2 regions of the Halobacillus sp. B23F22_1 genome follow, and region 2 is predicted to be linked to the other one. Evidence: a T-box and tRNA genes for the amino acid it is inferred to sense, from the RefSeq annotation. Region 2 holds a T-box; the other holds one or more tRNA genes.

Region 1 (10,300 bases), 1.0 Mb from region 2:
CGTCCCTTAACTGGGGAATTGCCTGGGGATGGACAAAAGACGTAACTTCCATTGATTGAATCCCTGTTTTCGCTAGCTCCCGAATGATGTTCACTTTAGCGTCTGTTGGAATCCATTCTCTTTCAGCCTGGAAGCCATCACGCGGTGCTACTTCACACATAACTGCTTTAGAAGGTAATACTAGATTCTGTGCATTCATTAGATAATCCCCTTTTCTTGTAATTGAGTGACCTCTTCTTTAGACAGCCCTAAGGTTTCACTATAGATTTCCTCATTGTGCTCTCCAAGATCAGGAGCACGGTGGCGAATAGTGCCTGGGGTTTTTGAGAATTTAGGAACCACGCCTGGCACCTTTACTTTCCCTAAACGAGGATGCTCCACTTCAACGATATTTTCACGAGCTTTATAGTGAGGGTCCTCGAAGATATCTTCTATGGTGTAAATCGGGCTTACCGGCACCCCGTAAGAGTCCAGAAGTTCTGATAATTCTTTCTGGGTATGCTTTCTAATCCAGTTGGATACAATCTCCTGGACTTCATCATCATGCTTCAACCGTTCAGAATTGGAATAATACCGCTCATCTTCTAACATATCCATTCGATCCATCGCCTCAGCCAATCGGTTGAAAGTTGAATCGGTACTTGTGACGAGAACGACAAACTTACCGTCTTTTGTTGCGTACGTACCTGCGGGGCTTGAATGTCCTGACAGTCCAGGACTGCGATCCCGTACTTTTCCGTTCTGGTCATATTCCGCTACTAAGAACTCAAGCATACGGAAAATCGATTCATAAAGCCCCATCTCTACGATCTGCCCTTCTCCTTCTTCATTAACATCACGATTATATAAAGCGCTTACTGTAGCTAATGCAACATAGACGCCGGTTATATAATCTAATAAAGAATACGACGGGCTGACAGGCGGACGGTCCGGGTAACCCTGAATGGATGTGTGTCCGCTGAATGCTGTCCCAGGCGTTCCAAAACCTGCTTTTTCTCTGTAAGGTCCGGTCTGTCCATAGCCAGAAACTCTCGACATGATCAAATCAGGATTCACCTTTTTTAATTCTTCATAGCTCAGTCCCCATTTCTCCATTGTTCCAGGGCGGAAGTTTTCGACTAATACATCGTGCTGGGCGATTAACTTTTTAAAGAGCTTTTTTCCTTCCTCTGTGCGGATATCCAGGGTGATCGATTTCTTGTTACGTGCCAGCCCTGGCCATCTTAAGCCTTCTTCTCCTTTCCACGGACCTACTGTTCTTAACGTATCCCCTTTACCGGGTAACTCGATTTTGGTTACATCAGCTCCAAAGTCAGCTAAGAGTGTAGCTCCAAATGGGGCAGCGATCATTGTCGATATATCTAAGATTTTCACTCCAGTTAATGGACCAAATTTAGGTGTAGTCATAGTTATTCTCCTTTTATTAGATCGATCTAATTTGAGATAAAAAAATAATCCCTTCTTACCTGTAAGCTTTGCACCACCGCCAGCATGACTAGCAGCGGTGTCTCCTACAAAGCAGCTCTATGGAGCGCCTTTATATTTCTTCGTAAGCTCGATGACGTCTTTTAATTCTTTTAAAGGGATTTGTCCGGGAGCCGAGCTTTTTTCTCCTACTGCAAAAGTGATACTCGACCCAAAAACCCAGCCGAACATTCTCGTAATGATCCCTAAACCACCCATAGAAATAGTAATTAAAGGGGTACCCATCGAACTTCTGGCTTTCTCTGTGACCATGAGCAATTGCAGAACATCACTGTTGCTTTGAGGCATTACAGCGAGCTTAGCGTAATCCGCCTTATAAAATTCAGCCTGATGAAGGGCTTTAAGTAAAACAGAATCTTCGGGAGTGTGATTAAAATTGTGATACGACAAAATCAACTTTGTCCCGTTCTGTTGTGTTGCTGATCTTAACTGCTGAATATATTGCTCAGAATTAGCTACCTCATAATCAATGAATTCTACAAAGGGAGTTCGGCTGACTTCCTTTAAAATCTCTATTTTCTCATCCTCACGTAAAGAAAGCGGCTGCCCTCCCTCTTTCTCACTGCGAATCGTAAACAACAGAGGGATATCAGCTAAGAGATCAGCTGTCTTTTCAAGGACCGTTTCTACTTGGCCGATATTCTGTATTTCTTTAAAATAATCAGCACGCCATTCTATGATATCAGGCTCTTGAGGAACAATCATACGTACTTCATTGATAATTTCTTCTACGGTTTCCCCTACTAATGGTGTACAGACGTTTGGTTCCACTTTCTTCATCGTCTTCTCCCCCTTTCAATTCCTGTAACCTAATTTCGCTGAGATCACTGAGGCCGACTCTTTAACCAACTGCTGATAATCTACAATCTTATCTTGAGAGAATCTCATGGCAGGACCTGAAATGGAGAGACACGCCTTTACCTTTCCATTTATATTGAATATAGGAGCAGCAACAGCAGACGTCCCCTCACCTCGCTCATCAATACTGCAACATACCTTTTCAACCCTGATTGTTCTTAATTCTTCTTCAAGCTCAGGTTTATCGACAATAGTAAGCAGCTCATTGATAAAATTCTGTTCTTGAAAAGCTAATAAAGCTTTCCCTCCCGCTCCAGCCCATAACGGAAGCTTTTGCCCGATTTTAACAGAGTGACGCACAGACCTGAGCCCCTCCGCCTGTTCCAGACATACCCGGTAGATATCATCGATATTATAAAGATTTACAGTTTCCTTTGTGTGATCTCTAACCTCATCCATAATCGGTTTAGCAATTAATCTGGTTTCTATTGATTTCCCTGCTAAGTATCCTAAATAATAAACTTTCATTCCAAGCTTATATTTCAGCGTTTGCTGATCTTTTTCTATGATGCTGTTTTGTTCTAATGTGCTTAGTAGTCTACTCGTGGTCGATTTAGCCAATTCTATTTCTGATGCAATCTCGGTTAGACTAAGCTCAGATTGGTCTTCATTAAAACAATTGAGAATATCAAGCGCTCTTTGAACCGTTCGCAGACCTTGTTCACTTTTGGCATTCGTCATATGTTTACTCAACCTTCTTTTGTTCCATCTATCGGAATTTAGTTTTATTTAACGGAACTAAATTCATTTTAAACATAATTTTTTCATTATTCAACCCTTGAATGGTCAATTTTTTGAAAATTTCTATTAATACAAAAGGGGGAAAAGAAATAACAAAAGGGAAAAACTAGTTTTTCCTTTTGGTCCACAATCGGTCATCTTTCCTTAAAAATAAAAGAAATGACGCGGCCTCCCCTCTGCTAGGAAACCGCGCCATTCCGGCACTTTGTATGGATGATTCCGATTGGGCTCGAACCAACGACCTCCACCCTGTCAAGGTGGCGCTCTCCCAGCTGAGCTACGGAATCATATATGTAACGTAAAACGTTCGTAAATTTTGTTACGAACAAATAATAATATACAATGAGATTTAAATATTGTCAACGATTCCTATTACATTTTTTATTTTTTAGCGTATTTTGTCGAATAAAACGGAATAATAAGGGAACGCGTATCTCTTCCACTTTTTCCTGAATAATATGATAAAATAAAGGTGGTACGTTTATGAAGCCTGTGATACGGGAATTTTTGTAGTAATCGTTGTTGTTAGGAGGAGCTTTGTGGGACGTAAAGGTAAGTTTCAAAATTTTACAATTTCTAGTCAGTATTTAAATGAGGATATGACAATTAAGGTGTATACGCCTGAGAATTACTCACCTCTTTATAAATATCATTTCTGTATTATGCAAGATGGTGATGATTACTTCCAAATGGGGCGTGCAGCGACGCTGAGTGATAAGCTTCATTCGGATCGCGAAATTGAAAATACCATCTTCATTGGTATTCATTATAATGATAAATATGATCGTCAGGATAAATATCACCCTGATGGAAAGAAACAAGGGGATTATGTAAATTTCCTTGTTCGTGAAGTTGTTCCTTTATTAGATGAGGAACTTCCAGGCTTTAGTATAGGAAAAGGCCGCACGCTCGTTGGCGATTCACTTGCTGGAACGCTGGCATTAATGACAGCGGCTAGATTTCCTAATATTTTTGGCAATGTCATCATGCAGAGTCCTTATATTGATGAACACGTCCTTGAGTACATTCAATCAATTAATGATTTATCAAATTTAACCATTTACCATACGATTGGAAATCAAGAGACTGATGTGAAGACGACAGATGCGGCTCGAAAGAACTTTCTAAAGCCTAATCTTGAGTTACGTCAATACTTAGATAAGCAGCCCCTTTCCTATGTGTTCTACGAATTGGAGGGGGACCACACGTGGGGATCCTGGCAAAAGGATTTTCCTAATGCGTTGAAAACGATGTTTGCGAAAGAAGATTAAGGAGGGTTTCAGCAAATGAAATACGGAATTGCAGCATTTCCATCAAAAAAAATTCAGGACGAAGCGAATTCTTATCGGAAGCGTTACGACCCACACTACGCCTTGATTCCACCACACATCACCTTGAAAGAGCCGTTCGAAGCCGATGAAGATAAAATTGAGAGCAAAATTATTCCTGAGTTAAAGAGAGTTGCTAAAGAAACGACGCCTTTTAATATTCATATTCAAAAGGTTAGTTCTTTTACACCAGTCACTAACACCATCTATTTAAAAGTGGAGCCGTCTGAGGAGATCTCTTCAATTAATGAACGACTGCATACTGATCATTTACCAGATAATAAGCAGTACTCCTTTGTGCCTCATATTACAATTGCTCAAAAGCTTTCTGATGAAGAGTATTCTGATGTATACGGTACGTTAAGCATGTTGAAGTTCAATATTGAAGATAAAATTGATCGTTTCCAACTGCTTTATCAGCTTGAGAACGGAGCATGGAGCGTTTATGAAACGTTCCGCTTTGGAGAATAGGCTGATATGGCTGTAAATTTACGCACCGTGACGAATGAACTGGAAAAACGAGATGCTTTTACTGTACGTGAGGAAGTTTTTATAAAAGAGCAAAATGTAGCTGTAGAAGATGAGCACGACGAATATGATGAGACTGCGACCCACATTGTGGGTTATATTGACGGAAAACCTTTAATCGCCGCTCGTCTGCGCTTTGTAGGAGATTACGGAAAGTTTGAGCGCATATGTGTAGCCAAATCACACCGTGGTCAGTCGCTCGGCAAACAAGTCATTCAGTACATGGAGATGGTCACACGTGACGGCGGCTATCAGAAATCGAAACTAAATGCTCAAACGCATGCGGAAGGTTTTTATAAAAGCTTAGGCTATGAAACTGTCTCCGAAGAGTTCATGGACGCGGGTATTCCTCATGTAACAATGACAAAATCATTATAATCCTTACACAACCTGCCTGAATTCGGGCAGGTTTTTTGTATAAAATGCCCCGGTCTCGTCCACAATGCTGAAGAATACGTTTTGGCGGGGATGGGGATATTATGGATTTTATGAGAATAGCTATTGAATCCTTTTTTGGATTCGGCGCCTTATTTGTATTAACAAAGTTCTTGGGGAAATCACAAATTACCCAAATTACAGCGTTTGACTTTATTGCAGCGTTAGTACTAGGAGAATTAGTCGGTAATGCCTTATATGATAAAGAAGTGGGAATCGCTCAAATTGCATTTGCTGTTTTTTTATGGGGCATACTCATTTATGTTACTGAAATTATTACTGAGAAGTTTAAGGGATCACGAAAAGCATTAGAAGGCTCTCCTTCTGTCATTATTGATCACGGGCAGATCATTCGCGAACAAATGAAGAAAAATAAACTAGACATTAATCAGCTGCAGCACTTGCTTCGTTCAAAAGATATTTTTTCTATTCAAGACGTCCTTTTTGCCGTATTAGAGACAGATGGAACCATTTCTGTTATGAAAAAAACGGCCGCTGACACACCGACTCTTCAAGATTTAAACCTCCCTCTCACGCGTAAAGGGCTTCCTCGACTGCTCGTTAGCGATGGGGAAATTCTTTGGGATAATCTAAAAGAAATCGGCCTTGATAAAAAATGGCTGGAAGCCGAACTTCATACACAGGACTTCCGCGAAGTTAAAGATGTATTAATAGCAGAGTATACGCCAGGCGAACAACTTTTTGTAATGGGTTATGAACAGCCTACCCGATAAAATGTCCAGCAGAAATCACTTACCTTGTAGGTGATTTTTTTTCGTTTAATGAGACCCGTTAAGTAAGCGGTCACTGCTGTACGGTATAATAACCATTGAGACAATTGGGGAGCGTGAACCTCAAATTCAGCGCACATTTTTGCCACTATCGCTTCGTGAGTCATGGCTTCTTCTAAATTTGCTTCTACCCAGTGTAATAAACGTTCATGGTAGTCAATATTTGCTTGGACAGTAGCTTTAAAGTCTCTTTCATAAGTTCCATGGCCCGGCAGTCCTCCGGAACATGAAAGATTAAGCAGCTTTTTTAAGCTTTCTATTGTTTCATGAGCATCTGTGATGTAAGGGATTTTATGTTTTTTTAATTGGTCAACACTAAAATAAGCGTCAGCTGCATATAACGTATCGTTAATCACTAAAGATAACTGGTTATAACTATGACCAGGGGTTGAAATACTTTTTATAGGCAGCGTACCTATTGTAAACTCCCCTTCTTCAACGAGTTCGTCCACTTTCATAGCTGGGCCTTCTAAAAACTTATTGCGCAGTTCGGGAAGAGGATCGTTTCCACCGAATAGATACAAAGGTTCTAACGGTGGATTTTGTAAAATGGCAGCTTCAAACGGTGTAGCAAGTGTATGTAGATCGTAGTTGTCCTGCAAATAAGCAGCCCCTCCATAATGGTCAGCATGGGCGTGGCTGATAAAAAGGTGAGTTAAAGGAAGCTCCCTTTTACGAAGCTCCTTTTCTACCTTCTTCACAGATGAGCGATCAATCCCTGTGTCAATGAGCAGCCCTGTTATGCCATCCGTTACGTAACCTATGTTTACTGCGCTTTCGTAATAATAACATTGTTCATTAATTTGATGGAATGACATAAATTATCTCCTATTTCTTTAAATGGATTCACTGAAACGCTGACCTTTCCCTGTGACTTCTGAATAAACTTTTTCTTTTAGAAGATGTGAACGTTTCTTTTCATTATTATAGTAAAATTTTTTAGATGTATGAAGTTCATGCCGGAGATCGTTGGAATCTTTTCGATGTGGTTCTCTAGGGGTATAGTTTTCCTTCAGCCGGTGGTCCAGTGTTACTTTAAACACAGGGTCGAGCATAAACGGTGACCGTTCCTCGGAAGTAACTCTCTGGTGATAATCCTGGTATTGATAATGCTGGATTGGCAGAATATATCCCATGTTCTCTCCTCCTTGCTATTATGCTTACCCTTTTTCTTCTCCCATTATTCCCCTTTTCGTTGGCTCCATTCGTAGATAATTGATTGAATGCCTGCTACTGCCAGGATAAGAATGAACAGTTCACTATACGGTACATATAGATGAAGAAAAACAACAAACAGCGATGCCCAAACCCCAACACACCATTGACAGCTAACTAATTCTCCAATAATTCCTTTAGGTTCCAGCCACTCTTCTTTTCCTTCTTGAACAATTTTATAAAAAGGCGCACGCAACGGCTCAAAAATAACATCCTGTACAATTAGTTTTGTGATGCGAAATGTGGCAAAAACAATTAAAAACAACTCCAGCCCTGTCACCATAAATTCAGCCTCCTTTTATTAAAAGAAAACGGTCACTACGAGGTAGTGACCGGGGGGATTAAATCCAAGAAAATCCACCGTGAGAACTTGATTCATCGTCGTGCTTTCGTTTTTTATGGTGACGGTCAGAGCTGCTTGATTCATCATCAAACCACCCGCCAAAAAACGGGTCACGATGTTTGCGATCTTTCCGATCGTCTTTGTGGTGGTCTTTGTGATGGTCTTTGCGCTCATCTCTATGATCATCTTTACCATGTTTGCGGTGTTTATCATCTGAATCAATAAAAACGTTGTCGGCTTTTATTACTAAATCTTTTACATAAATCACTTTCTTTTCCCGCTTCTTTTCAGACATTCGTTTCATCTCCTTATTAATAGTCATTGATACTGTATGGTTTATTTCCCTAATTGGTATGGTCAATGGCCTAGAGCATAATCATTAGCCTACGATTTTGCACAAAAGAGACAAATGCCCACACCCGAATCTATGAACGACATATTCTATTAAAGACATTACGTCAATACGTATCGAGAGGGGCAAACGAAAATGAGCTGTGGCAAACATCATGATTCAGGTAATTGTGTTTGTGACATTTTAAGTGAGATCGTTGCAGCACAAAATGATGTACTATCCGATTGCAACACCAGCTGTGAGCAGTCGATTGGAGATTTGCTTGGTGACACAGGAGGTTCAGGTCGTGACACGGTCCCTGTATTGCTTTACTGCAAAGGGAATTGCAAACCATTTAAGGGATTTGGTGCTCGTCGTGATTCCATCAAAGACATTAAAGCAAGCTTTTATTTCCGTGTAAAAGATGTGGATAAAGACTGCTGTGCAACACTTGAACTTCTTCGGGACCCAGAAGACAAGTGCGACGATCCAAGTTCACCAGTTGAGCAAAAAACAGGTCATCTAAAAGCTACTGGCATTTGCATTTCCGTCGACTTAGACTGCTTCTGCCATGTGACTTGCTTACCAGCAATTACAGCATTATCCTAAGTACATGAAAAAACCGCGCAACAGGCGCGGTTTTTTTGCGTTTAAAAACCAAGCAACCGAATCGATTGAATATCTTTAAATGGAACTTCTTGTTGAAAGGGCTTTTGAAAAGTTTTCATATAAACTATTCCATCTTCGTACTTCTGAACATAGCCTTTCCATGTATCCTCAGCTGTGGTCACTTCGCACTTCATCTTTGGAAGCTGACTTGGCAGCTGAACAAAATAGTTCACTTTCTCTTCCAGCGACATGTCCCGAAAGCGTTGACGCCGATCTTTACGTGAACTAAAAGTTAAATCGGCTTCTGGCTTATCCGCTGGCTCACTTGGAGGCGCTTCTTCTGTAGTTGTTCCTCCCTCCCCATTGATAATGGATTGGTTTCGTGCTCGTAATTCATTTTCTTGTAAGGATGGTTTAATAGTGGTGGATTGACTGCGAAAACTTGTTTGCATAGAAACTTCGGCGGGTTGCAGATTAGGCTGGGTAATGTAAAGAATCGGTGGTTTTGCCATTTGCTTTTTATTCGCCACGTTCATCTCTCCTTTTCAATTCATCATTCTATGTATATGCGCCGAAAAGTTTTCATGTGCCCAATTTTAAAGGACAAGTGAGAAAGAAATCTTTAGCCAGATTAACAAACACCCGTTTAAATCCACAAAAAAACGCCCTGACTTTAATGTCAGGACGGTTTCTACTGTGAATTAATAAGCAACTGTGCTGAAACCAGAGTCTACGTGTATAATTTCTCCCGTTACTCCACGAGACAAGTCGCTCATTAAGAAGTAAGCTGTGTCGCCTACCTCTTCTTGAGTAATTGGTCGGCGTAGCGGTGCACGTTCTTCGATCACCTGATGGATTTTATTAAAGTCCCCGACACCTTTGGCAGAAAGTGTACGAAGCGGTCCTGCAGAAATGGCGTTCACACGGATCGCATGCTTCCCTAAGTCGTTAGCTAAGTAACGAACACTAGCGTCAAGGCTCGCTTTAGCTACACCCATAACGTTATAGTTTTCCACTACTTTTTCCCCGCCCAGATAGGTAAGAGTCACAATTCCGCCGCCTTCGGACATAATCGGCTGAACCGCTCTTGCTACAGCTGTCAAGGAGTATGAGCTGATGTTGTGAGCTGTCAGGAACCCATCACGGCTCGTGTTTAAATACTCGCCTTTTAGTTCATCACGATTAGCAAATGCGATACAGTGAGCAAGACCGTGGACGACGCCTACATCTTTTTGAATGTTTTCGAATGTTTGGATAATCGCTTCATCATTCGTTACATCACATTCATAGAAAAGAGATTCAGGGCCTTCCAGTGTCGCTGCCAAGTCGCGCACGGATTTTTCAAAGCGTTCCGCTGCATATGTGAAAATCAAGCGCGCCCCCGCTTTGTTTAGAGATTGTGCAATCCCCCATGCAATGCTTCGTTTGTTCGCTACGCCCATAACGACGTACGTACGACCTTCTAGTGAAAAATTACTCATTTCAAAATCCTCCTCGAGGTGATTTCATTAGTATTATGATTTGTTATTAGTACCTGCTCCTATTTTATTATATCACTTGCAAAAATACAAACGCTATAGGAGTAAACTCATAAACGCCGTCGCCAGTCCGAAATAAATCAGAATGGATATTAAAT
Region 2 (10,300 bases):
TTACATGTTTTCATTACGATATAAAACAAAAATAGTTAGTTTTTTAAAGATTCTAGTGAATGAGCTATATACAGCCAGCTCATCCCATTTTCCGTATCGCTCACCCACGCTTGGAGAGCCTTTTCAAACTGCTCATTTCCCGCACTTGAATTTTCCCATCCGCTTAGCAACTTCTCCCGCTCTTCAATCGGAACAGTGTGTAACGTATGATTCTGCAAATGAGAAAGCAAGTTCTCTATTGCAGATAGCTGCGACTCAGGTATTTCTAATGGTCCTCCAGATACTTCCCACGATTTCCGATATGTAGGAATGTCTTCTGCTGCCAACTCATCAGCTACCTGGGCTATATTTGATTCAGCATCTTCGCTTCCAGATAATAGAAAGAATTGTTCATCCTTCTTCCATACCATCGATGGAACCGACTGTTCTTCTAACTTTCCTTTCCATTCTTCCGCTGTCTCCTTATTCGTAAAAACTCCGCTCTGAACTACTTCTGATTCAAGGCTTGGCATATCTATCTGTACTATTTCGGCAGTTGTACTTTGGACTTGTCCCCCTGACATACTTTCCACTGGTGGAGATGTCTCTTCAGTTACCGATACAAATAGTTTCAATAAAATAAAACCAAGTGCAAAACTCACGATTATAGCTGTTATCACCGATAAACTTACGCGTTTAAAAGAATAAGGAGTTAACCTTTTACGGAATGAAGGTAATTTATATACTTTGGAGTATGAGTCGAGTTTGCCCGACTGTTTTAATTCTTTCACATCCGCAGCAGCTTGTTCTTTTTTTGCTTGTACTATTTCCTGTTCAGTCTCTTTATTTTTATTATAGGAAATAACTATTTTATTATTTTTTTCAGCCAATGGTCGCTTCCCCTCCTTTACTTTTATACAACGTACCACAGCTTATAGGAAAAGGACGTTGAAATTTGTCAGTAGCCCTTCGACAATTATTCCACAAAAAAAGACTTGCATTACAAGTCTTTCAGGATGGAAATCCTACAAGGGAAAATTAATAACAAATAGCTTAAAAGAAACGATTGAGATACCAATCTATAAGAAAAGATCCATGAAAAATGGCGGCTGCTCCTCCAACTGCAATGTAAGGACCAAATGGTACAGGACTCTTCCTTGATATCACCTTAAAAAAGATCAGGATTAAATTTACAATGGCGCCAACAGAAATAGCGAGAAAGAAAGTTAGTAACAGCAGTTCTGTTCCTAATGCTAATCCTATAACTCCAAGCAACTTCATATCTCCGCCTCCCATCCCCCCTTTGCTGATCGCTATAATAACAGCTGTCGCAATTAGTCCTGTCAGTGCTCCCGATAATGAGCCCCACCACGGAACAGTTGGATAAAAGAAGCGGTAAACTATGAATAATACGGTGAAGAATAACAATACCTTATCAGGGATTACCATATACCGTAAATCACTTACTATAATAATGTGGAACATGGACAATACCAATAAAGCGAGGAAAAGAGAAGGGTGAAACCCGAAAACCCAGTAACTATAAGAAAAGCTTAAGCCACTGAATAGTTCCATAAGAGGATAAAGAGGTGAAATTTTTTGCAGGCAATGGAGGCAGCGTCCTTTTTGAAGAAGATAAGAAAAGATCGGTAAAAGCTCATACCAGCATAGTGCTTGGTGACAATTTGGACAATAAGACCGTTCTTGTTTGAAAAGTTCTCTTTTGGGAACTCTCAAACCAACAACATTATAAAAAGATCCAAAAATCAAACCAATTAAAAAAATATATAACGACATAAAAATTGACATGTTTCACCCCTCATTGTATAGATGAACATCACCCGATCAAGATACTTATCCTGAATGGAGTTATTCATCTTTTTAGTTTTACGACGAATATTTGCCCCCTTAATCGTCGGAAAATCTTCTAAAAGATCCTTAATATTCAAAACATAAACTCCATTTCTTTGAAAGTACAGCTGAATGCTGTCATTCAGCTGTTTGCTTTATTCTTTCATAACTTGCGACACGGTTTCTCCCTCTTTGCTTAGCACCAACGTACATCGCGCGATCGGCATGACGAGTTAGTTCTAATAAATCCTCACAATTCTCAGGGTAAGAAGCAACCCCGATGCTAGCCGAGATAAAAACTTCAACAGATTCCCCAGTTTGTAAGATGTGATCGTGAATAATAAAAGGAGAACTTGTTATCATTACTTTTATTTCTTCTGCTACATTTAAGGCTTCTGAGCTCGAATAATCGGGAAGCAAGATAACAAACTCTTCGCCCCCATACCGTGCAACTATCCCTCTAGGACCGATTATAGTTTCTAGACGGTTAGCTAATTCGCAGAGAATTTCATTTCCTGCTTCATGACCGAAGTCATCGTTTACGAGTTTAAAATGATCAATATCTAATAGGATCTGGGAAACGGGACGGTGTTTCTCTTCCGTTCTCCACTCTTCTGAAATCAATTGTAAATAGTTTTCAAAGTAACGGTAATTGTATAAGGAGGTTAGCGGACAGCGTTCACTTTCATTTTTTGTTCTTTCATAATGCCTTGCATTTTCAATAGCTACAGCTAGATAACTGCCGAGGATATTTAATATCATATACTGATACTTAAAAAAGGCACGAGGCTGAGTCGAATACATTGTGATAATACCAACTGTTTTGTTCTGGCGGGTAATTGGAATAGACATAACGCTCTCTACATTCTCCGGTGTGTGAGTATTCTCTAAATGCTTCCATTTTTTTCGCGTGTGATAATGCTTTCCTTTTCCGTATTTCCATGTATCAATACTTATACTCTTCTGTTCCACTAAATTAAGTTCAGGAAGTTCCACATTATCTATACGATCAAAAAAGCGTATTAAAGTCATTGTATGATCAGTCTTCACATCAAATATGTATAAATAGTCTAAAGGGAGTAAAGAGGTGACTCTTTTTACAAAAACATCCAGAACCTCCTCTACACCTAGCTTTCCTGTTAGTTCATGACCAATGTCACCTGTTTTTTGAAGGTATTGGTTGACTTGGCTCGTTTTATGAAATTGCCTTAACATAATGGAGATAAGCAAAAAAGGAAAACCAATCAAGTAAATTGAAGAAAGTCCAATTTCTGTATAAACGTAATACAGCATTAATCCTGCAGGTGCCACTAGCGCAGTAGTAAGAAGCTCCCATTTAACACCTTGATCGACCCACTTTACTTTTCTTTTATACAGATAGCGGCCAATTAATTGAAGTAAAATCTGGTTAACAACTATCTGTGTTATAGCATAAGCCACAACAGCAACTGCCCCTGATTGAAGGGCTTGCTCCCCATGACTTCCGCCAAGGGAGTGAAAAACGCCCGCTGTAATTAAGGAAATAATAAGAAACATCAGCATGTTTAAAGGAATGCGAAAGAAATTTGTCTTACCTACTCTTAGCTTGATCATTAGAAAAATGAGAGATACTTGGATAACAAGTATTTCAACAAACAGCCCAAAATATAAAAAAAGCGGCAAAGCTGACTCCATTTGTTAGAAAAACAGGGTGGTCACCCATTAATAATGGAAATATGGCAACGATGGAAGCAAGAATAATAAATCCTATAATATCTATTTTATAATTAAAAATCGGAAAGGAAGTGTTTGCAAAAACCACATATAAAATAAACGGCCAAACAGCAAGCCAAATTCCATATATGGTGAGCTTCTTTTTCGTTGATATCAATAGAGCTTCACTCCTTCTCTTTTTATCAAATTAGAAATTTCAAACAATTATAATAATAACACAATACTTCTTTCTATTCAAAATATTTCCTGATTTCGGAAATAAAATAAAGCGAACCAGAGATAACTAGGACATCCTCCCCTGTTAACTTTCCCATAATTTGTTGTAAAGCTTCTTCTTGTTGCTCTATTACATAACTAGGATTAATCGACGAAATATCTGCCATATCCTTTGCTTTCACAGCTTTTGGAAATTCAAAATTTGTAAACCAGGCTTCTTTCACAATGGGTTTAAATTGATTTAACATTTGTTCAATTGGTTTATCTAGAACTGCTCCATAAAGTAGGTATATCGACTTATCAGAGTAGTGAGCCTTTAATGTTTCAACTAAAGCTTCCGTGCCTTCTTTATTGTGAGCCCCATCTAATATAACGATTGGATTTTTTTGAACAATTTCAAATCTTGCTGGCCAAGTTGTAGAATGAATCGCATCAGCATAAAAATCTTGCTGCACTAAATATCCCATTTTTCTCAACTGTTCCATTGCCGCCAATGCTAATCCTGCATTGTATATTTGATGGATCCCTTTCATTCTAGTAGCCATTAACGGTGAAGAATAGTCTTCGATCTTAAAATAAAAAGATTCTCCGTCTGAGGTATGAGACACATGCTCAAGAAAAAAATCTTCTCCCTCTACTGATAAAGGAGCTCTCTGCTTATCTGCCTCTTCTTTTATCACTTGTAAAGCCTCTTCTTCTTTTACACAAGTAAACACAGGGCGGGATACCTTAATAATCCCGGCTTTTTGATAAGCAATCTCTTTATAGGTCTCTCCTAATATCGCAGTGTGATCTTTTCCGATATTCGTGATGATAGAGAGGATTGGATCAATAATATTTGTTGAATCATATCTTCCGCCTAAACCTGTTTCAAAAAGGGCAAAGTCCACATTTTTTTGCTGGAAAAATAGTACGGACATGACAGTAATAACTTCGAATTCAGTAGGCTCGCCTATTTCTGTTTTACATAGCTCATCCACCAAAGGTTTGACTAACTCTACTAAATCAATGAGTTCGTAATCTGATACAGGCAGCCCGTTAATACTCATTCTCTCATTAAACCGTATAATATATGGAGAGGTGAATGTACCCACTGTGTAACCTTGAGCTTGCAGGAGATTTCTTAAGAAAGATACAGTGGAACCTTTACCGTTCGTACCTGCTACATGAATAGTATTTAGACTTTTTTCAGGGTTTTGCAGCCTTTCTAACATCCATTTCATGCGAACTAGTCCAGGTTTTACTTTAAATTTTTCTCTTGTATGTATCCATTCTAATGCTTCAACGTACTTCATCTATTTAACTCCCCATTTCATAAAAGAGGAGAGTATTCTACTAAGAATACCCTCCATCTCTATTTTAAGCTTTTAATTCTTTCATACGTGCTTCTACCTTAGCACGTTTATCTAAATAATCACTTTCTTTCTTACGTTCCTCTTCAACCACATGCTCTGGAGCTTTACTAACAAATCCTTCGTTAGATAATTTTTTCTGAACTCGAGAGACTTCCTTATCCCACTTTTCCCACTCTTTTTCTAAACGCTTGATTTCGTCATCGATGTTAATGAGTCCAGCAAGTGGCAAGTACAATTCAGCACCGGTTACAACAGCAGACATCGCTTTTTCAGGTGCTTGAAGATCCGTACTTATAGCTAACTCGCTGGGATTACAGAAACGCTCTAGATAACTGCGATTCTTCTCAAGCTCAGCTACGACTTTATCGTCCTTTGCTTGAATCATGAGCTGGATCTCTTTAGACATTGGTGTGTCTACTTCTGCTCGAATGTTTCGAACCGAACGAATAATAGAGACCAGGCGTTCCATCTCCTCCACAGCTTTCTCGTTGTGGAAATCATCATTTACTTTTGGCCATGATGCCTGAGTGATGGACTCCCCTTCATGAGGTAAATGCTGCCAGATTTCTTCAGTAATAAACGGCATAAATGGATGAAGCATTCTCATCGTTTGATCCAAAACGTAAGCCAAGATTGAGCGAGTTGTATGGATTCTCTGTTTGTCTTCCCCGTATAGTGGAAGTTTCGCCATTTCGATATACCAGTCACAAAACTCATCCCAAATAAAGTTATATAAATGGCGGCCAGCTTCTCCAAATTCATAGCGATCGATGTTTTTCGTTACTTGCTCTACGGTTTGATTCAAACGAGTTAATATCCACTCATCAGCAACTGACTTTTCACCAGTTAAATCAATGTCTTCATACTTAATATCTCCCATGTTCATAAGGGCAAAGCGTGAAGCGTTCCAAATCTTATTTGCAAAGTTCCAAGTAGATTCAACTTTCTCCCATTGAAAACGCAAATCCTGCCCCGGAGAAGACCCCGTTGATAAGAAATAACGAAGAGAGTCTGCACCATACTTCTCGATTACATCCATTGGGTCCACACCGTTACCTAGAGATTTACTCATTTTTCTTCCTTCTGCATCTCTTACTAGCCCGTGAATTAAGACATCTTCAAAAGGACGACGATTAGTGAATTCAATAGATTGAAAAATCATTCGGCTTACCCAGAAGAAAATGATATCATAACCAGTTACAAGGACATTAGTAGGAAAGTATCTTTGAAAATCTTCATTAGCTTCGTCCGGCCAGCCCATTGTTGAGAATGGCCATAATGCTGAAGAGAACCATGTATCAAGTACGTCTTCATCCTGTTCCCAATTCTCTTCATCTGCAGGGGCTTCTTTACCTACATAAATCTCACCTGTTTCTTTATGATACCAGGCAGGAATACGGTGGCCCCACCAAAGCTGACGAGAGATACACCAGTCACGAATATTTCCCATCCAGTTTAAATATGTTTTCTCAAATCGATCAGGTACGAAGTTAACCTTATCATCTGAAGATTGTAAGTCAACAGCCTGCTTTGCTAGAGGTTCCATATTTACAAACCATTGAGTGGATAAATAGGGCTCTACTACTGCCCCACTGCGCTCGGAGTGTCCGACAGAATGAACATGTTCTTCAATCTCAAATAGAACATTGCTTTCCTGTAGATCTTCTACAATTTGAGTCCTGCACTCGAAGCGATCCATTCCTTTATATTTACCTGCATTTTCGTTCATCGTTCCATCTTCATTCATTACGAGCACACGTTCCAAGTCATGACGGTTTCCGATTTCAAAGTCATTTGGATCATGAGCGGGTGTGATTTTCACTGCACCAGAACCAAAATCCATGTCGACATAATCGTCGGCCACGATTTCAATTTCACGACCAATAATAGGCAATATGGCTTTTTTGCCAATCAAATGCTTATACCTTTCATCTTTAGGGTGGACAGCTACAGCTGTATCCCCAAGCATGGTCTCTGGACGAGTAGTTGCAACTTCGATAGCACCGTCCTCATTCTTAAGAGGGTAACGCATATGATAAAAAGCACCTTGCACATCTTTGTATTCAACCTCGATATCAGAAAGTGCTGTTTTGGTAGAAGGATCCCAGTTGATAATGTATTCTCCACGGTAAATAAGATCGCGCTCATATAATTTTACGAAAACCTCTTTTACTGCTTCAGATAATCCTTTATCCAACGTAAACCTTTCACGCGAATAGTCTAATCCTAAACCAAGTTTTTCCCATTGGGTGCGGATAAACTGAGCATACTCTTTCTTCCATTCCCAAGATTTCTCTAAAAACGCTTCACGGCCTAAATCATAACGCGATGTTCCTTGCTCCTTTAATTTAGCCTCTACTTTAGCCTGAGTAGCAATTCCTGCATGATCCATTCCCGGCAGCCAAAGAACGTCATAACCTTGCATACGCTTTACACGAGTTAAAATATCCTGCAGCGTTGTATCCCATGCATGACCTAAGTGTAATTTGCCTGTTACATTTGGAGGAGGAATCACTACCGTATAAGGTTCTTTTCCCTTATCTCCAGTTGCTTCAAAAAACTTTCCATCTACCCAATATTGATAACGATTTTGCTCGACGGCTGAAGGATCATATTTTGTCGGCATTGATAATTCTTTATGTTCCATTTATTATCCTCCTTCATTTCTGTAAATATAAAAAAATCCTTTTCATCCTAAAAAGGACGAAAAGGATTACTTTTCCGTGGTACCACCTTTATTTGCAAAAAATTATTTGCACACTCATAACAGATAACGGCTTCTAACCGGCTTCCTCTACTATTTTTTCAAAGAAGCTGCATCCTGGGCGACATTCCATAAATCCAATTCCTAGAAGACTCTCACCAGCTGTCTTCCTCTCTGAAGGTTTGATTAATGTACTCTTCCCAATCAAGGCATTTCACATATAGTCATTAATATTCATATTGTATATAGAATATATGTATGAAGTCAACTATTTCTAAAAATAAATTGAAAGGAGGGAAAATAATGAGCCGCATGTATCGTTATCGTCTCCCCCCATGGTGCCGCCACTGGTTATATGTGATTGAAAAAGCAACTATGCCTATATGTGTATATCAGCTTATCCGTACTTTAATATTCCCCACTACAATAGATGTTTTTTTACTTGGATTATGCATAGGTCTGCACTTAGCTTTCCGTTTTAAATGGATTTAATTCGGAATATAAACAATTTGACCTGGCTCTACTTCTTCTTCAACTTGATTCACCTTTTCTAATTGCTTAACGGGGACTTCATACCGTTCAGCAATCATCTCAATCGTTTCGTCTTCCTGCACAATATACATTTTCATTTGTGAGTACGTTTCATCTCTGTTTGGAAATAGGTGCTGAAAAATTTGCTTAAATCCATTAACGGATGGGGAGGGTGCATCTTGCTCAAATTCTGCTGACTCCACCTCTTCGTAAGATTCAGCACCTTCTTCTTGATCAATATATTCTTCGTTTTCTTCTAATTCTTCTGCCATTTGAGGTTTGAAAAAATCTGAGAATGATTGAGTGTGTTCTTTTCGACCGCTTTCTTCTTGCTCTTCATCCGATTCCTCTCTAAATTCTTCTCCTGCAGGAGCTTCCTGTTCTTCATTTTTGTATTGTACCGGCCCTATGGTAATAACATTATGGTCTGCTTCGAAAGAATCTGTACTTCGTGCTTGAAGGATGCCGTTCATACTCAACTGAGCATGAAGCGTTAAATTATTGGGCTCAGGCAGTTCGTAATCAAAGCTTTCGATATCTATTACCACTTCCTCTAAATTCGTGACGCGATCTTTTGAGACGGTAATTTCGACAGGAAATGAATGGGTGAATTCAGAAATCCCTTCTTCTTCTCCATTATCCACATCTAGCACTCTCCCCACCGGAGGCGTATCTGCATGCCTATAAGGCTCCACCTTTTCATCAGCCATGTATTCTCCAAATAACTCTACCGAACCATGAAGCCTGACCTCATCACCTAAATCAGCAATCGATACATTGGGTTCAAGCGAAATGCCAATTAATTCACTGACGCCCTGTCCTTCCTTAAACCAAAGTGATTCATCTAAATAAAAAGAAAACTCCTGATTTTTTTGCATTACAATGTCCCCTCCCTAGTTAATCAACAAAGTCATCTATTACCACTTTATGCATCAACTTTGATGATATACGTAAGAAGAGAATTTCATAGAAAAAGTCATAGTAATGAACTAAAGAAAGGGTTCTTAGCCGTTTATGTGAAAAAGAGAAAGTGAAGGAGCAATCGCTGATGACGGCTGCCTGCCGGATTGCCCTACGTCTAGCAAGGTGAACTAGATGTTAGGGTCTTTATCTGATCACCGAGCGTGGATTTCAGTGGAAACTTGGGCGCTCGTCCGCTGAAAGGGGAGGCTTATCGCTCCTGACGGGCAAGTAAAAAAGCTTGCAGAAAACAGGGGGGGGTCTCCACAAGCTGAAGACATAGTCATGGACTATGTCTTTATTATCATTATAAGGTTTTAAATACCGCTTCAACCGCTTCAATAGTTCGTTCGATATCATCTTTTGTATGAGCAACAGATAAAAATAAACCTTCAAATTGAGATGGCGGTAAAAAGATCCCTTGCTCAATCATCCCTCTATAATATTTAGCAAACCGATGCAAATCCGATTGGTTAGCAGTTTCAAAATTTTCTACGGGGCCATCCGTGAAGAAAACGCCAACCATTGAACCTGCTCGATTAATGGTTAAGGGAATATCATATTTCTCAGCTGCGACTTTAAAGCCTTCTACAAGACGATCCACATTTTCATTAATCTTTTTATAAGCAGATTCGTCCATAGCTTTAAGCGTTTCATAACCTGCAGTCATTGCTAATGGGTTTCCAGAAAGGGTTCCAGCTTGATAAATATCACCTACAGGAGCCACTCGCTCCATAATCTCACGCTTACCTCCATAAGCTCCAACTGGCAGGCCCCCCCCAATTACTTTTCCTAAGCACGTCATATCCGGCGTAACGTCAAAGTGGCCTTGGGCACAATAATATCCCACTCTAAAGCCGGTCATCACTTCATCAAAAATCAACACCGTACCATTATCCTTCGTTAACTTACGCAGTTCTGTAAGAAATTCCTGGTTAGGAGGGACCACTCCCATATTTCCTGAAACAGGTTCGATGATGACAGCAGCTAA

Evidence for each region. The T-box of region 2 lies ahead of ACGTNH_RS08495 (valine--tRNA ligase). A T-box ahead of a tRNA ligase gene usually reads a tRNA of that ligase, here a tRNA-Val.
Region 1: it encodes a tRNA-Val, which carries the amino acid that the T-box ahead of ACGTNH_RS08495 (valine--tRNA ligase) is inferred to sense. The anticodon was not compared.

Annotation. Positions count from the first base shown of each region.
Region 1 is NZ_JBIEKE010000002.1:1,195,981-1,206,280, forward strand. It holds gene ACGTNH_RS13865 (hydroxymethylglutaryl-CoA lyase) at 1-199, opposite strand, end outside; gene ACGTNH_RS13870 (CaiB/BaiF CoA transferase family protein) at 199-1,407, opposite strand; gene aroD (type I 3-dehydroquinate dehydratase) at 1,525-2,265, opposite strand; gene ACGTNH_RS13880 (IclR family transcriptional regulator) at 2,281-3,024, opposite strand; tRNA gene ACGTNH_RS13885 (tRNA-Val) at 3,299-3,371, opposite strand; gene ACGTNH_RS13890 (alpha/beta hydrolase) at 3,624-4,355, shown strand; gene ACGTNH_RS13895 (YjcG family protein) at 4,371-4,883, shown strand; gene ACGTNH_RS13900 (GNAT family N-acetyltransferase) at 4,890-5,318, shown strand; gene ACGTNH_RS13905 (DUF421 domain-containing protein) at 5,420-6,109, shown strand; gene ACGTNH_RS13910 (MBL fold metallo-hydrolase) at 6,088-6,984, opposite strand; gene ACGTNH_RS13915 (hypothetical protein) at 7,003-7,302, opposite strand; gene ACGTNH_RS13920 (DUF1360 domain-containing protein) at 7,347-7,664, opposite strand; gene ACGTNH_RS13925 (hypothetical protein) at 7,723-8,019, opposite strand; gene ACGTNH_RS13930 (CotY/CotZ family spore coat protein) at 8,212-8,664, shown strand; gene ACGTNH_RS13935 (CotO family spore coat protein) at 8,706-9,194, opposite strand; gene fabI (enoyl-ACP reductase FabI) at 9,366-10,145, opposite strand; gene mgtE (magnesium transporter) at 10,239-10,300, opposite strand, start outside.
Region 2 is NZ_JBIEKE010000002.1:152,499-162,798, reverse strand. It holds gene ACGTNH_RS08520 (hypothetical protein) at 36-869, opposite strand; gene ACGTNH_RS08515 (prepilin peptidase) at 1,033-1,788, opposite strand; gene ACGTNH_RS08510 (sensor domain-containing diguanylate cyclase) at 1,969-3,492, opposite strand; gene ACGTNH_RS08505 (hypothetical protein) at 3,458-3,700, opposite strand; gene ACGTNH_RS08500 (bifunctional folylpolyglutamate synthase/dihydrofolate synthase) at 3,774-5,054, opposite strand; gene ACGTNH_RS08495 (valine--tRNA ligase) at 5,119-7,761, opposite strand; T-box leader at 7,811-8,035, opposite strand; gene ACGTNH_RS08490 (YszA family small membrane protein) at 8,122-8,310, shown strand; gene ACGTNH_RS08485 (LysM peptidoglycan-binding domain-containing protein) at 8,307-9,227, opposite strand; gene hemL (glutamate-1-semialdehyde 2,1-aminomutase) at 9,617-10,300, opposite strand, start outside.